3 regions of the Rhizobium sp. TRM96647 genome follow, and region 1 is predicted to be linked to each of the others. Evidence: riboswitches for the same ligand, from Rfam matches in the RefSeq annotation. Region 1 holds a riboswitch; each other region holds the start of a gene.
What was found. A riboswitch is a leader RNA that binds a small molecule or an ion and turns the genes downstream of it on or off. The one in region 1 is predicted to bind cobalamin.

Region 1 (5,358 bases):
GAACGGGTCGCGCCGGAGATTGAAGAGCAGCGGCACCCGCAGCTCGGTGAACGGTTCGCGCCAGACGCCGAAGGCCTCGCCACGGTTTTCCAGGAACACCGCCTTCCAGTCGTCGTAGCGCGCCGCCACGACCTGCCCGTCGTCGTTGACGTACCAGAACTCGTGCCGCGGCGACTGGTCGACCTTGCCGCCGAGATAATCCAGCTGGTTGTAGCCGTCGATATAGTTGCGGTAGCTGCGGCCATTGAGTTCGACGGTGTTGGCGAGTTTCGTCTTGATATCCGGTTCGCCGGCGATCGCCGCGAAGGTCGGCAGCCAGTCCTCGTGCGCAACGATGCCGTTCAGGGTCTCGCCTGCCGGGAAGCGGCCTGGCCAGCGGGCGAAGGCCGGCACACGGTAGGCGCCCTCCCAGTTGGAGTTCTTCTCGCTGCGGAAGGGTGTCGTGCCGGCGTCGGGCCAGGTGTTGTAGTGCGGGCCGTTGTCGGTCGAATAGAGCACCACGGTATCCTGCGCGATGCCGAGGTCGTCGAGAAGCTTCAGGAGCTCGCCGACATGCATGTCGTGTTCCACCATGCCGTCATGGTATTCGTCGCCGCTCGGGCCGGAGATCCCCTTGTTCTGCTCCTTCACGTGGGTGCGGAAGTGCATGCGCGTGCCGTTCCACCAGCAGAAGAACGGCTTGCCCGCCTGGTTCTGCCGGGTGATGAAGTCCTTGGCCGCGGAGAGCGTCTCCTCGTCGATCGTCTCCATCCGCTTTTTCGTCAGCGGCCCGGTGTTCTCGATCTTCTGCGTGCCATCCGGATTGGCCCAGCTGTGCAGCACGCCGCGCGGGCCGAACTGCTCCAGGAAGGTCTTGCCGCTCGGCATGATCCGGTCGCGCGGATAGTCGCGGTTCTCAGGCTCCTCCTCGGCGTTGAGGTGGTAGAGATTGCCGAGGAACTCGTCGAAGCCGTGCATGGTCGGCAGGTGTTCGTCGCGGTCGCCCTGGTGGTTCTTGCCGAATTGTCCGGTCGCATACCCCTGCGCCTTCAGCACCGTCGCTACCGTCACGTCGGTCTTCTGCCAGCCCTGCGGCGCGCCGGGCAGTCCGACCTTGGTCATGCCGGTGCGCACCGGCACGTTGCCGCCGAGAAAGGCGGCGCGGCCGGCGGTGCAGCTCTGCTGGCCGTAGTAGTCGGTGAACGACAGGCCTTCCTCCGCGATCCGGTCGATGTTGGGCGTCCGGTAGCCCATCATTCCCCGGCTGTTGGCCGAGATGTTCCAGATGCCGATGTCGTCTCCCCAGATGACAAGGATGTTGGGCGGCCGGCTGGTGGAAGGCGTCGCCGTTTGCGCCTGTTGCTGTTCCTGGGCTTGTGCCGGCGATCCGGTGCCGCCGAGCGCCGCGGCGGCGGCAAGCGTTGTTCCTGCCATGAGCACGTGCCGGCGGCTCAGGGCCGGCTCGCCGTCTTCAAGTGTGCTGTTCGCGTCGTCACATCCGTTTTCGGTCCCCATCGCTCACCCTCCCGTGATAGCTCGACGTTTCTGCTGAATGACATGCTGATTGTCGGTGCTGATTGTCGGTCCGAGCGCGTCTGTCGCCTTCTCCTCTACGTCAAGGCGGATCGCGTGAACGCTCGCGCTATGCAAGGCTATCATGAAACAACGCGGGCTGCACTGTGACCATGGTGGCGCAAAGAGACTATCTGCCTCTTTTGCGATCTTGCCGCCTATTTGTTGGTCGAAACACCTTGGGCTGTTTTTCAAGTATATGAAATATATAAATTATTTCGAGTTCGCGCCTTCGTCTTCGGCTGTCGCCAAAGCGGAAGGCGACGTCGCATTTGGGCGACTGGAGCGCCGGCCTTTCCGCTTAGATGAAGAGGCTCAAGGTGCTGCCTCTCTAGGGAGGGCGGATAATTGGGAAGCCGGTGAAAATCCGGAGCTGCCCCCGCAACGGTAAGGGAAGAAATCGCGGCAAAACGCCACTGAAGCAATTCGGGAAGGCGCCGCGCGGTCCGCAGAGGACATCTCCCGAGCCCGGAAACCAGCCTTGGAGAAACATGACGTGACTGGCTGCGGTGGGCGGCCGGGGGCGCAGCGAAGCCATGTCTTCATGCTGGTCGGCCTCGATCCATGCCCGCTTCAGACGAGCAATGCTTTTGAGGAAGCGGCAATGGATATCAGCAGCGACGTACTTCGCAAGATCAGGAACCGGCGCGAGGGCTACAGCCTCGACCAGGCCTTCTATATCGATCAGGACTATTACAAGCTCGACCTGGAGACGATCTGGTATCGCGACTGGCTGTTCGTCGGCCACGACTGCGAGATCCCGCGGGCCGGCAATTTCTTCACCCTGCAGGTGGGCGACTATCCGGTCGTCGTCACCCGCGACCGCCAGGGCACGATCCGCGCGCTGCACAATTCCTGCCGCCATCGCGGCTCGCGCGTCTGCACCCAGCACAAGGGCGCGTCCGCCAAGCTCGTCTGCCCCTATCATCAGTGGACCTACGAGCTCGACGGCACGTTGCTCTTCGCCCGCCACATGGCCGAGGATTTCGACAAGAGCCAGCACAGCCTGAAGAAGATCCATTGCGAGACCGTCGGCGGCTACATCTTCATCTGTCTGGCCGACGAGGCGCCGGATTTCGCCCCCTATCGCGAATTGGCCGAACCCTATCTCGTCCGCCATCGCCTCGGCGAGACCAAGGTCGCCTTCGAGAGCACGATCGTGGAGAAGGGCAACTGGAAGCTCGTCTGGGAGAACAACCGCGAGTGCTACCATTGCGCCGCCAACCATCCCGAACTCTGCCGCACCTATCCGGAGGCCCCGAGCGCCACCGGCGTCCAGGGCGCCAAGGACGATCCGGTCATCGCCGGTCACTGGGAAAAGTGCGAGGCGGCCGGCCTGCCGAGCGAGTTCCGCATGTCGCCTTCCGGCCAGTTCCGCCTCGCCCGCATGCCGCTGATCGCAGACGCCGAGAGCTACACCATGTCGGGCGCGCGCGCCGTCCGCCGTCCGCTGTCGTCCGACGTGCAGGAGAGCCATATCGGCACGCTCCTGATGTTCCACTACCCGACCACCTGGAACCACGTTCTGGCCGACCACGCCATCACCTTCCGCGTCCTGCCGCTCGGCCCCGAGCTGACGCAGGTGACGACCAAGTGGCTGGTCAGCAAGGATGCGGTGGAAGGCATCGACTACAATCTCGACGAACTGACCCACGTCTGGACCGAGACCAACGACCAGGACCGACAGATCGTCGAGGAGAACGCCTTCGGTATTCGTTCCCCCGCCTACGAGCCCGGCCCCTATTCGCCCGAGGACGAGGGCGGCGTGATGCAGTTCGTCGAATGGTACTGCACCTTCATGGAGCAGCGCCTTCAGGGCGAGAAGCAGCCGCTGGTGCGGGTGGCCTGACATGACGATCGCGAGCCACTTCCGCCATTTCGACGAGCTCCAGCCCTGGAACGACCGCCAGCACATGCTGGAATGCATCGCGGTGACGGCCGAGACCGCCGACGTGATGACGTTCACCTTCCGCTCCGACCGCGAGAACTGGTTCCGCTACCTGCCGGGCCAGTTCGTCACGCTGGAACTGCCGGTGACGCCTGATGATCCGGTCATGCGCACCTACACGCTGTCCTCGACCCCGTCGCGGCCCTTCTCCGTCGCCGTCACCGTCAAGGCGCAGAAGGACAGTATCGGCACCCGCTGGATGTTCGATCATCTCAGGCCCGGCATGCAGTTGAAGGCCTTCGGTCCGCTCGGCGATTTCTCCTTCGTCCGCCATCCGGGCGAGAAGTACCTGTTCATCTCCGCCGGCTCAGGCGTCACGCCGATGATGTCGATGACGCGCTGGATGGCCGATTGCGCGCCGCAGACGGACGTCGCCTTCGTCTCCTGCGCGCGCACCCCTCAGGACCTGCTGTTTCGCCCCGAGCTCGAATGCCTGTCGGCGCAGATGCCGAACCTCTCGCTCGGCTTCGTCGTCGAAGGCCGCAACCCGCGCGACGGCTGGCATGGGCTGCGCGGCCGCATCGATGGCTCCAGGCTGTCGCTGCTGGCCCCGGACTTCCGCGATCGCACCGTCTTCTGCTGCGGCCCGGAGCCGTTCATGCGTGGCGTGCGCGACATGCTCAAGGTCTGCGGCTTCGACATGGCGCGCTATCACGAGGAGAGCTTCCAGCCGGCCGCGGCCCCCGCCGCCGAGGAGCTTGCCATTCGCGCCGGTCCCGGCGAGGTCGATGCGTCTGCCGTCTCGACCGTCACCTTCACCATGGCCGGCAAGGAGGCTGCCTGCCCGCCCGACCAGACCATCCTGCAGACGGCGCGCGCAGCCGGCGTGCGCATCGGGGCGGCCTGCGAAGGCGGGCTCTGCGGCACCTGTCGCGTCATGAAGGTGTCGGGCGAGGTCGAGATGAACCACAATGGCGGCATCCTCGACGACGAGATCGCCGAAGGCTACATCCTCGCCTGCTGCTCGCGCCCGCTGGGCGACGTGCAGATCGAGGCGTAGCGGCTCCCACCGGCAACCCACCGGCAAGGGGAGGGGCTTGCTCGAGCCGCTGTCTGCGACAGGCCCGCGCCCGTGGATCAGAACAGGAAGTCGCCCTTGTCCAGATGGGCGATCCTGACGTCCTGCAGCAGGATCGTATCGCCGTTCCTGCCGTCGATATGCACGTCGTCGCCGACCTGCTTCATATGGTTCCTGGTCAGGTCGGAATAGCTCGTGATGCTGCCGAGCGCGGTCAGGTCGAGGACGTCGTGGCTGGCTCCGTTTGCCGTGAAATCGGTGATCGTGTCGCGGCCGTCGCCCTTGGCGAAGACGAAGTGATCCGCCCCCTTGCCGCCCGTCAGGGTATCGTTGCCGCGGTGGCCCCAGAGCGTGTCGTCGCCGGCGCCGCCCTTGATGACGTTCCTGCCGGCGTTTCCGTGAAGCTGGTTGGCAAGCCCGTTTCCGGTCGCGTTGACGTTGGCAGGTCCGGTCAGCGTCAGGTTTTCGATATTGGCGCCGAGCGCAAGGCTGACGCTCGACTTGACGAGGTCCGTGCCTTCCCTGGCCCGCTCGACGATCTTCGTCGAGGCGTCGCTGACGACATAGACGTCGTTGCCCCGGCCGCCGTGGACGCTGCCGGTGACCGTGCCGCCGGTGCCGTCGAAGTAGTCGTTGCCGGCGCCGAGATGGACCGAGCCCTTGATCGTGCCGTTGTTGAACACGGACTGGACGCCGCTGCCGCCGAGGAAGGCCGTGCCCGTGCTCTGCAGGAGACCGTAATTGTGGAAGCTCGCGGCCGATGCGCCGGAGAAGTCGATCGCCGCAAGCTTGGCCTTCGTCGCCGTGATCGTGCCGTAGTTGCCGAGCGTGGAGCCGCTGC
Region 2 (5,358 bases), on a different contig from region 1:
ACCGCCAGCCGCGGCCGCGGATCGCGCCAGTGGCCGTCCTTGCTATAGGGCTCGGTCACGGTCTCGCTCTTGGCGATCTCGCCGTTGATCACGTCCAGCAGATGCAGCTTGCCGTCCTCGGACAGGATATAGGCGTTGCGCGGTTGGGCGGGATCGAGCTCGAAATCCACCCGTCGCGTCGGCAGATCGACGAGCCGGTAGGGTTCGTCCGTGCTGTCGGGGTCGATGAGGACCACCTTGTCCTCGCCGTAGTTGCCGAGGAAGAACTGCATGGCGGTACCGCCGAGCAGGGTCGACACCTTGCCCTCCGGCAGTGACGCCGGATAGGCCAGCATCTCGACCTTCGGTCCGTCGATGCCGCCGGGACGGGCCACGAGCACGCCTTCGGCGCAACCGAAAGCCACCAGCCGTGCCGAGGTGGCCTCTCCATGCAGTCCCGTGCAGGTGGCAACGTCTCCCACCTGCTTGCCCTCCTGGTCAAGCACACGCAGTCCGAGCCGCGGCGGCAGTTCCCCCTCCTTTACCGGCGCCTCCATGTTCGGCACGGAGACGAGGAAATGCTGACCCAGCGGCACCGCAACGCCGTGGTGTGGCGCGGTCGTGTCGAGCGACCTGGGCTCGGCAGGGCCGTCGCGAAGGACGCTCTCTTTCAGCACGTCAAACTTGCCGCCGCGGTCGTAGAAAACGGCGATCTCGTCGCCATGCGGCACGAGATGGCCGGACTTCTGGCCCGCGATGACCGGGGCCAGCAGCTTGGGATCGGTCAGTTCGATGTCGCGGTGCTCGCCGTGGTCGGAGAGCGACACGCCGGTATCGATGGCATGAACGACGTTGCTGTCGCCCTGGATCGCGAAGACCGTCTTGCCGGTACCGCTGAGCGACAACGCGGCATGGCCGGTGATATCGAAGCGGCCGATTTCCTTGCCCGTCTCGACATCGACGGCACGGACGACGGGCAGCGTATGGTCGGCAATAAACAGTCTCCAGGCCTCGTTCTGCTCTTCCTCGGCATGGAGAGCGGGAATCGAGGCGAAGGTGGAGAGAACGGTGGCAGCCAGAAGCGCCGGCGTGCGGGAGCGAAACATGGGTATCTCCTGTTTATGAAATGCGTATTTTGATGAGGTCTGGAGTTTGGAAGGCGCAGCAAGCGCCGCCGCTTACGAGGCCCGGCGTTCCCAGCTTGCGAAGGGATCGGGAAGATCTCGCCAAAGGCCAGGATTGAACTCCGTCGCCCCGACCAGACAGTCGTCCAGTTCGGCGCGGATTTCTGCCTCGTCCATCGGATCCGCGCCGATGAAGACGATCTCCTGTCGCCGATCGCCCCAGGTCGGGTCGAGATAGGGCTCCATCATTTCAAGGAATCCGGGATCGCGCGGCCACTGCGCCTTTGGCACAGCGGACCACCAGACGCCCATCCTGCCCGTGCGCACAAGCGCGCCGGCCTGGCTGATCTCGCCGACATGGTGCGGCCGCGTCGCCAGCCAGAAGAAGCCTTTTGCCCGCACGACCCCTGGCCATGACCGATCGATGAAGCGCTGGAAACGCGCGGGCTCGAAGGGACGGCGGGCGCGGTAGACGAAGGAGCGGATACCGTATTCCTCGGTTTCGGGAACGTGGTCCTTGAGGCCATGCAGTTCCTTGAACCAGAGCGGATGCTGCTCGGCCTTGGCGAGATCAAAGCGACCGGTGCCGAGAACCTCCTTCAGGTCGACCTGGCCGAAATCGGTTTCGATCAGTTTTGCGTCGGGGTTGAGGGAGACGATGATCTTGCGGGCCGCATCGCGCTGCTCGGGCGTCGCGGTGCCGATCTTGTTGAGCACCACGACATCGGCGAATTCGATCTGCTCGACGAGGAGATCGACAACTGTCCTGTTGTCGCCGTCGCCTGCCGTGTCGCCGCGGTCGGCGAGGAGGTCTGCGGAACCGTAGTCGGCCAGAAGGTTGGCGGCATCGACCACCGTCACCATCGTGTCGAGCAGGGCCACATCCGACAGGCTCATGCCGTTCTCATCGCGGAAGTCGAAGGTCGTCGCGACAGGCAGCGGCTCGGCGATCCCTGTCGATTCGATCAGCAGGTAGTCGAACCGGCCCTGCTCCGCGAGCGCACGCACCTCCTTCAGGAGATCGTCGCGCAGCGTGCAGCAGATGCAGCCATTGGTCATTTCCACCAGTTGCTCCTCCGTCCGCGACAGGTTCGCACCGCCATCGCGCAAAAGAGCGGCGTCGATGTTCACCTCGCTCATGTCGTTGACGATCAGCGCGACGCGCAGTCCCTGGCGATTCGAGAGGATGTGGTTGAGCAGCGTTGTCTTCCCGGCTCCGAGAAACCCGGAGAGAACGGTGACGGGCAGTTTGTCGATCATAAAGGTGTTCGCTCGATTGGTAACGTTATACAGTTACAAAAGCGCGGAAAAGCCGGAGGCGGTCAAGGCGATGGCGCCGGAAAATTTCGCTGGTCGGAAAACTGCGGACAAGGATCGATAGCTGTTGACGCGAATCCATCCATCTCTACTATATCTTGTGTTCGAGGTTCTTCCGACGCGAGTCGGGAGCTAAGATGGGAATCCGGTCGGCGGACATGATGATCGCCAAGCCGGAGCTGCCCCCGCAACTGTGAACGGAGAGTGCCGTTCGATTTGGCCACTGGATGAGAATCCGGGAAGGCCGAACGAGCACGACGACCCGTGAGCCAGGAGACCTGCCTCGAACGAAACGTCCACCGGCGGGGTGCCCGGCAGGAAAGCGATCCGGCGCGGCACGAAGTGCGCGCATCGCTTCCCCGAAGCCCCGTCTGAGCCACTTCGGGGTGAAGTCCATGTCTAGTTTTTTCCGTCTGCGTCAGCGTGAGTAGCGGTTTCCGGTCCCGCCACCGGGGCTAACTGCGTCCCATTTTTCCACGTTCACGACGGCCGCCTCCAGGTGGCCGAACGATCCCGCATGCCAATCATCTCACGAGGATATCCATGACCATCACCGTCTACAGCAAGCCCGCCTGCGTCCAGTGCACTGCGACGACCCGTGCGCTCGATCGCCAGGGCATCGACTACCAGATCATCGACGTTTCCGAGGACGCCGCTGCATTTGCCTTGGTGCAGGGGCTTGGGTACCGCCAGGTCCCCGTCGTCATCGCCGGTGAGCAGCATTGGGCCGGTTTTCGCCCGGACATGATCAGCGCGCTGGCGTGAGGCCCCAAACGGTGGGCGAACTCGTCTATTTCTCCAGCCGGTCCGAGAACACCCACAGGTTCGTCGCCCGGCTCGGAGTGCCGGCGGTCCGCATTCCTGTTGCGAACGCCGAACTCCACATCGACCGCCCCTATGTGCTCGTCGTCCCGACCTATTGCGGCGACGGCGGCAAGGGGGCCGTTCCCAAGCAGGTGATGCGCTTTCTCAACGATGCGGGCAACCGCTCCCTCATCCGCGGCGTGATTGCCGCGGGCAACAGCAATTTCGGTGCGACCTTCGGGATCGCCGGCGACGTCATCTCCGCCAAGTGCCAGGTTCCCTACCTCTACCGGTTCGAACTCCTGGGCACCGTGCCTGACGTCATCAACGTCAGGCACGGATTGGAACGATTTTGGACAAGCTCACGCTAGAACGCCCCGCAAAGGCCGCGGAACCCGCGTTCGACTACCACGCGCTGAACGCAATGCTGAACCTCTACGACGAGCAGGGAAACATCCAGCTCGACAAGGACCACATGGCGGCGCGGCAGTACTTCCTCCAGCACGTCAACCAGAACACCGTGTTCTTCCATAACCTGCGCGAGAAGCTCGATTATCTCGTCGCCGAAGGCTATTACGAACAAGAGGTTCTGGACCAGTACGCGTTCAATTTCGTCCGCGACCTGTTCGACGAGGCCTATGCGCGGAAATTCCGCTTTCCGACCTTCCTCGGCGCGTTCAAGTACTACACGTCCTATACGCTCAAGACCTTCGACGGGAAGCGATATCTGGAGCGCTACGAGGACCGCGTCTGCATGGTGGCGCTGGCGCTGGCGCGCGGCGACGAGCAACTCGCCCGCGACCTCGTCGACGAGATCATTACCGGCCGCTTCCAGCCGGCGACGCCGACCTTCCTCAATGCCGGAAAGAAGCAGCGCGGCGAACTCGTCTCGTGCTTCCTGCTCAGGGTCGAGGACAACATGGAAAGCATCGGCCGCTCTATCAATTCGGCGCTGCAGCTCTCCAAGCGCGGCGGCGGCGTGGCGCTGTCGCTCACCAACATTCGCGAGGCCGGTGCGCCGATCAAGCACATAGAAAACCAGTCATCGGGCATCATCCCTGTCATGAAACTGCTGGAGGATTCGTTCTCCTATGCCAACCAGCTCGGTGCGCGGCAGGGCGCGGGAGCGGTCTATCTCAACGCCCACCATCCCGACATCATGCGCTTCCTCGACACCAAGCGCGAGAACGCCGACGAGAAGATCAGGATCAAGACGCTGTCGCTCGGCGTCGTCATTCCAGACATCACCTTCGAGCTCGCGCGAAACAACGAGGACATGTACCTGTTCTCGCCCTACGACGTCGAACGGGTCTACGGCGTGCCGTTCACCGAAATCTCGGTCACGGAGAAGTACCGCGAGATGGTAGCCGACAGCCGCGTCCGCAAGAAGAAGATCAAGGCACGCGACTTCTTCCAGGTGATCGCCGAAATCCAGTTCGAAAGCGGTTACCCCTACATCATGTTCGAGGACACGGTGAACCGCGCCAACCCGATCGCCGGCCGCGTCACCATGAGCAACCTCTGCTCGGAAATCCTGCAGGTGAGTGAAGCGAGCGCGTTCAATGACGACCTGTCCTACAGCCATCTCGGCAAGGACATCTCCTGCAACCTTGGTTCGCTGAACATCGCGGCCGCGATGGATTCAACCGATTTCGGCAAGACGATCGAGACGGCAATCCGGGCGCTGTCTGCGGTCTCCGACATGAGCCACATTTCCTCGGTGCCCTCGGTCGCCAAGGGCAACGACGAAAGCCACGCCATCGGCCTCGGCCAGATGAACCTGCACGGCTATCTCGCCCGCGAACGCATCTTCTACGGCTCGGACGAAGGGGTCGATTTCACCAACATCTATTTCTACGCCGTGACCTATCACGCGATCCGCGCCTCCAACCGATTGGCGGTCGAACGCGGCCAGAGCTTCAAGGGCTTCGAGACCTCGAAATATGCCTCCGGCGAGTACTTCGACAAGTACACGCAAGCCGAATGGCTGCCGGCGACGGAGCGGGTTGCCGAACTGTTCGAGACCGCCGGCATCCCTATCCCGACGCAGGAGGACTGGCGGGGCCTCAAGCAGGCGGTGATGGAGGGCGGGCTCTATAACCAGAACTTGCAGGCCGTGCCGCCGACCGGCTCG
Region 3 (5,358 bases), on a different contig from region 1:
GCCAGCCCGGATCGGTATCGACTTTCGCTGGTACTGTCGCCTTCGTCAGGCATCGGCGTGTTTGCTTCCGGTCCGGTCAGAAAATTCTATCGGCCGCGCTGATAGCACAACGGCGCCGTATGGAAAAGCGCACGCCCCTCTCCCGTTGAATTTTCCCGATGAACAAAATTTGATGACCGGTCGCAGTGCACGTGTTCCGTGCCGGCAGCCGCGCCCCGCAACTGCGCCTGTCAGCCGCCCGGCTGCTTCAGCCGCTTCGACCACTCGCCGGCCTTGCCGAGGCCGGCCTTGACCCAGGGCGAGCCCTTGAGGCCGAGCTTGCCGCGCAGGCCCATGGCGCCGATGATCAGGCGGTTCATCTGCGACTTGATGACGGGCAGCGAGGCGACGTGCAGGCCGGTAAACGGCAGGAACGGGTTGCGGCGCAGCGAACCGTAGATCTCGATGCGCGTCGTCTGCTTGTAGCTCGGGCAGCGGGCGTGGAAGCCGTGGGTGTCGGCGACGATCAGCGTATTGGCCTTCACCACCATCTTCACCGGCTGGCTGTAGCCGAGCGCGGTCAGTTCGTGCGGCATGATGCGCAGCGAGCCGCGGGCAGAATACTTGTTCTCGATCGTATCGGCGCTTTCGCTGATGCGCTGCTCCCAGAGAAGCCGCTGCGGCGTGATCTTGTGCGAACCGGGCACGTAGGAGAACGGCCCATCCTCCTCGCCGACGTCCTTCAAAAACAACCAGGCCTTCGCGGTCGGCTGGAAGGTGTCGCTGTGGAGCGCGGTCTGCGGGTCGGCGGACGCTTCCTTCGACGGCGTCGAGGCGAGCGCCATCACCACCTGCACCACCAGCAGCGGCTGGCCGTCGCTGGAGGAGACGTAGCGCAGAAGATTGGTCATGCGCGGGTCGTTGCGCGCCGCCTTGAAGCCCGGCAGGCGTTCCACGTCGCTGTCGTCGATCAGCGCGCGCCGCGTGACCGTCGTTCCCTGCAGCATGTCGTAACGGTCGAAGTCGCTGTTTTCCAGCTCCGACGTCACCTGCGCGAACACCTCCGGCGGCAGGAAGTTCTCGATCTTCACGAAGCCGTTCTCGTCGTATTCGCGCCGCTGTTCGGCCGTCACCAGCCGCGCCAGCGACTTGCGCCGCCAGTCGGCCATGTCCATGGCGATCGACACCCGCTTGGCATGGAGGCCCATCCTGTTCAGGGTCTTGCTGCCGATGATCGGGTTGTCCGCGAAGGACTTGGCCCCCGAGGCGAGCTGAAGCGCATAGAACGGACTGAGCAGAACGGAGGAAAGGCGCATGCGGGAACCTATGGTGCTTTCGACGGAATGGCGGCGCCGGAAGGCGGGCGAAATGACCCGCCCCAGGGCCGCCGCAGCCAGCAATTTGCTACACCATGGGCACGGCGATAGCAATTCCGGTGCATAAAACATGAAAGACAAATTCAACTATAATTGACGTTAATCACTTTTCGACGAGCACATTGCTCATTCGCCCCTCGAAGCTATGATCGATAGCGGGTTTGCCCGGCAGGAGCGCCGAGCTGCGGCGGAACGTCCGATTGCCGTCCGCCGCCGGAACCGAGGGACCGATTCGGCGTTACCCGAGCCGCGAGAGGAAACGCGACAGGAGTTGACGACGTGCCGTGGGGATGGGGGAAAGTGGCGTTTCGGGCTGTTGCGACGGCCCTGCCGATTGCCTTGGCGATCGCCTTGCCGCACGCGCAGGCCCGAGCCCAGACGGCGGAACAGTCCCCGACGGCCGCGATCTGCGGCGATCTCCGGTCACAGCTTGCAAGCCTGCCGCGCGCGATCGACAGCGCAGAGCAGGTACGCAGCTATTCGAGCGCGATCGCCCGGCAGAACATGGAGCTTCGCCGGGCGAGAGGCGACCTTCGCCGGCTCGGCTGCAGCAACGGCAGCGTCACCGTCTTCGGCGGCCAGAACGCCGGTGCCTGTGCCTCGATCATCTCCACGATCGACCAGATGGACCGCAACCTCCAGGTCCTGATGAAGAAGCGCAACGAGATGTCGTTTGTCGGCGGCGATCCGGCCGAGCGCAGCCGTATTCTGGCTGAACTGTCGGAGAACGGCTGCGGGCAGGCCGTCGCGCTCGAGGCGTCCACGGAGGCCGGTTTGGCCCTGGAGGGCGGCGACCTTTCGGAGGCCGACGATCCGTATGCGGCGATGCCGACGACGTTCGGCAACTGGGGCGCAGCGCCGCAGGAGGGTCCCTTGCGGACGGTGTGCGTGCGCACCTGCGACGGCGGCTTCTTCCCGATATCGTCCGCCGCCACCCCGCTCGACTTCCGCCGCGACCAGCGGACCTGCTCGATGATGTGCCCGCAGACGGAGACGGAACTCTTCTACCAGCCGCTGCAGTCGCCGGGCAGCGGCGACATGATCTCGACGCTGACCGGCCGGCCCTATTCCGCCCTGCCGAATGCCTATGCCTACCAGAGCCGCGACCGGTCCGCCGACAAGGCCTGCGGCTGCGACCTTGCGGGCTACCACCGCAGGATGGCCGGTGCCGGCGGCGGCAACGTGCCCGAAGCGACCGCCGGCGCGGCGCCGGGCACGACCCGAAAGAACGTCGGGTCGGTCACGACGATCCGCATGCATCCCGTCACAAGCGCCACGGCCTCCGAGAAGGTGGTCATCGAGCGGCCCTACGATCCGGTAAAGGACAAGGTGCGGATGGTCGGGCCGAGCTTCCTGCCCGACGACCAGCCGGCGCTGGACCTGCGCAATCCCGCCGGGACGAACTGAACCGCCGATCCGCTGCCGGTGTCAGCGCCGCTGCCCCCACCGGTCGGCGAACACCAGATCCTCGAGCGGCAGCCGCTGCCGCCAGCCTTTCACCGCCAGTTCCGGCTCCTCGTAGAGCGCGTCGACGAAGCCGAGGCACAGCCAGGCGACGATCTCGATCCGCTCGGGAATGCCGAGAAGCGCGCGGATATCGGCATCGTGGAAGATGCTGACCCATCCGACGCCGACGCCCTCCGCCCGCGCCGCAAGCCACAGGTTCTGCACCGCGCAGACCGTCGAGTAGACGTCCATGCGCGGATTGTGCGTGCGCCCGAGAACGACGCTGCCGGCCCGGTCGGGATCGCAGGTGACGCAGAGACTGACCGGCGCCTTGAGGATCCCCTCGAGCTTCAGCGTGCGGTAGCGTTCCTGCCGCTCGCCGGAAAAGAGCATGGCGGCCTCCTCGTTGGCACGCTGGAACGCCAGGTGCGCACCGGCGCGCACCTGCGGGTCGCGGATGACGATGAAACTCCAGGGCTGCATGAAGCCGACCGACGGCGCGTTGTGGGCAGCCCCGAGCAGGCGCTCCAGCAGATCGTCCGGCAGGGGATCGGCGAGAAACTGGTCGCGCACGTCGCGACGCGTCTCGATGGCGCGGTAGACGGCCGCCCGTTCGGCCGGCGTGAATGGCTGGACGGGAACTGGCTCGTCCCGCTTGAACGGTCGCATCGTCAACTCCCCAACAATGCTTGCGACCCCTCCGCCGTCCGCGCGGACAGGTCCATTGCGCCAGGCCGGTCTTCTGACTTCGGTTCGTCCGGCCGGGCCCGCCTTCCCGGTCTTTCGACCAGTGGCGATCTGGCGAGGGTCCCTCCCTCGCGGCCTTGCCGTCCCCGTCACAGCGTTGGGCACGTTCCGGCTTCAGGACACGGACGTCGTCCGCAGCCCCACCGGATTCCCGATTCTCCCCGGCTCTCTCGCGGGGCACCTGGCAGATACATTTGCACACGCCGCAGGCCGCGACGCAAGGGCTGCGAGCGACGGAACGACGGCGTGTGCCGGACAGTGCCGCGGGAGCGTTCATAGGAGACGTTCGTGGGGACGCTCGTTCAGGCGGCCTCGATGTCCGAAGCCGCATCGGTGGCGCGGGCCACGCCGTACTGGGCGCGATTGCGGCCGGCGTTCTTCGCCGCATAGAGGGCCGCGTCGGCGGCGAGCATGATCGCATGCGGCGTCCGGCCGTGTTCGGGAAAGGCGCCGATGCCGGCGCTGCCGCCGAGCTGGAGCAACTGCCCCTCGAAGGGTACGGGGACCTGCGCGTCGCGCACGAAGCTCTCCGCAAGCGGAAGGGTGTCCTCCCGGTCGGCGATATCAGGCAGCAGGACGGCGAACTCGTCGCCGCCGAGACGCGCGACGACGCCGCGGTCGCCAATCCGGGCCATGAACCGGGCGGCCATGACCCGCAGCACCTCGTCGCCGGCCGCGTGGCCGTGACGGTCGTTGACCGCCTTGAACCGGTCAAGGTCGATGGCGATGATCGAGAACGGCCTCTGCCCCTTCGCGGAAAGGTCGTTGACCGTGAGGTCGAACCCGGAACGGCTGAGCACCCCGGTCAGCGCGTCGTGGCGGGCCAGATGGGCGTTCTTCGCCTCGCTGCGCTCGAGCGCGCGCACGAGCGAGGAGAACTTGAGCGCGCCGAAACCCATCACCACGACGAAGATCGCAATCAGCGCGGCGATGTGCGGCACCGCCATGGTCCAGACGAACGATCCCGGGCGGTTGGGGTGCCAGGAGGCCACCATCGGGTTATAGGCATCGCCGCCCACGCCGGTCGTCAGCAGGTTGTCGTCGTCGGTCGTGATCGGCGAGAAGCCGAGGCCGGTGAGCCCCAGGCGCCGCTCCGAATCCGCCAGCATGGCGGCCGTGATCGGCTTCACGGTGATCATCAGGACCGGACTCCGGCGATCGTCGGGAATGAACAGCCGCCGCGGCACCACCGCCTGCACCACGACGATGCTCATCACCCGCTCGATCACGCGCATGCCCGTGGCGCTGATCTGCGGCACGCCGCCATGGCTGGCGCTGGCGTTGGACATCGACTTCGCCACGATCCAGCCGTCGCGGGTACGACGCAAGGCGGCGTAGTAGTTCTCCGTGGCCCGCTTCACGAGGTCGCTCATCCAGTAGCGGACGCCGTCGGCCTCCTCGCCCGGCACGACGATCCCGTTGTGCATGGCAAGGACCGTCTCTCCCGACGGCCGTGCGAAGACGAGCCAGGAAAAGCCGGACTCGCGCCACAGCCAGTCCCTCAGGTCGCGCCGGATGAAGTCCTCGCCGAGCCGCCCGTTTGCCAGTTCGTCGAAACTCTTGTCCCAGACCGACAAGCCGCTCTGGTAGAGCACCACCTGTTCGATCTGGTTGCGGAACTCGCTCTTGACCAGGGTCTTTTCGGTTTCGGCGACGAAATCGTTCGCCTGGCGGATGGAATAGTCGAGGACCAGGAAATTGGCGCTGGCGAACAGGAGGACGATCACCGCCGATGCGATGCCGATCCCCAGTCTGACACCCCCCCGGGGCGTGGCCGGAACGCCGGCCCCTGCATTCGCCATGTCGATCC

Region 2: linked by a shared signal. The riboswitch ahead of nrdH (glutaredoxin-like protein NrdH) and the one ahead of OCK02_RS04535 (aromatic ring-hydroxylating oxygenase subunit alpha) in region 1 are both predicted to bind cobalamin.
Region 3: linked by a shared signal. The riboswitch ahead of bluB (5,6-dimethylbenzimidazole synthase) and the one ahead of OCK02_RS04535 (aromatic ring-hydroxylating oxygenase subunit alpha) in region 1 are both predicted to bind cobalamin.

The regions. Positions count from the first base shown of each region.
Region 1 covers NZ_JAOXHF010000002.1:333,373-338,730, forward strand. Annotated here, with positions in the region: gene OCK02_RS04530 (arylsulfatase) at 1-1,413, opposite strand, end outside; cobalamin riboswitch at 1,853-2,050, shown strand; gene OCK02_RS04535 (aromatic ring-hydroxylating oxygenase subunit alpha) at 2,156-3,400, shown strand; gene OCK02_RS04540 (hybrid-cluster NAD(P)-dependent oxidoreductase) at 3,402-4,499, shown strand; gene OCK02_RS04545 (calcium-binding protein) at 4,577-5,358, opposite strand, start outside.
Region 2 covers NZ_JAOXHF010000025.1:3,057-8,414, forward strand. Annotated here, with positions in the region: gene OCK02_RS25240 (hypothetical protein) at 1-1,085, opposite strand, end outside; gene zigA (zinc metallochaperone GTPase ZigA) at 1,158-2,363, opposite strand; cobalamin riboswitch at 2,511-2,721, shown strand; gene nrdH (glutaredoxin-like protein NrdH) at 2,964-3,185, shown strand; gene nrdI (class Ib ribonucleoside-diphosphate reductase assembly flavoprotein NrdI) at 3,197-3,595, shown strand; gene nrdE (class 1b ribonucleoside-diphosphate reductase subunit alpha) at 3,577-5,358, shown strand, end outside.
Region 3 covers NZ_JAOXHF010000007.1:16,313-21,670, reverse strand. Annotated here, with positions in the region: gene OCK02_RS14245 (phytanoyl-CoA dioxygenase family protein) at 231-1,295, opposite strand; gene OCK02_RS14240 (DUF2865 domain-containing protein) at 1,656-2,762, shown strand; gene bluB (5,6-dimethylbenzimidazole synthase) at 2,784-3,470, opposite strand; cobalamin riboswitch at 3,516-3,748, opposite strand; gene OCK02_RS14230 (diguanylate cyclase domain-containing protein) at 3,851-5,350, opposite strand.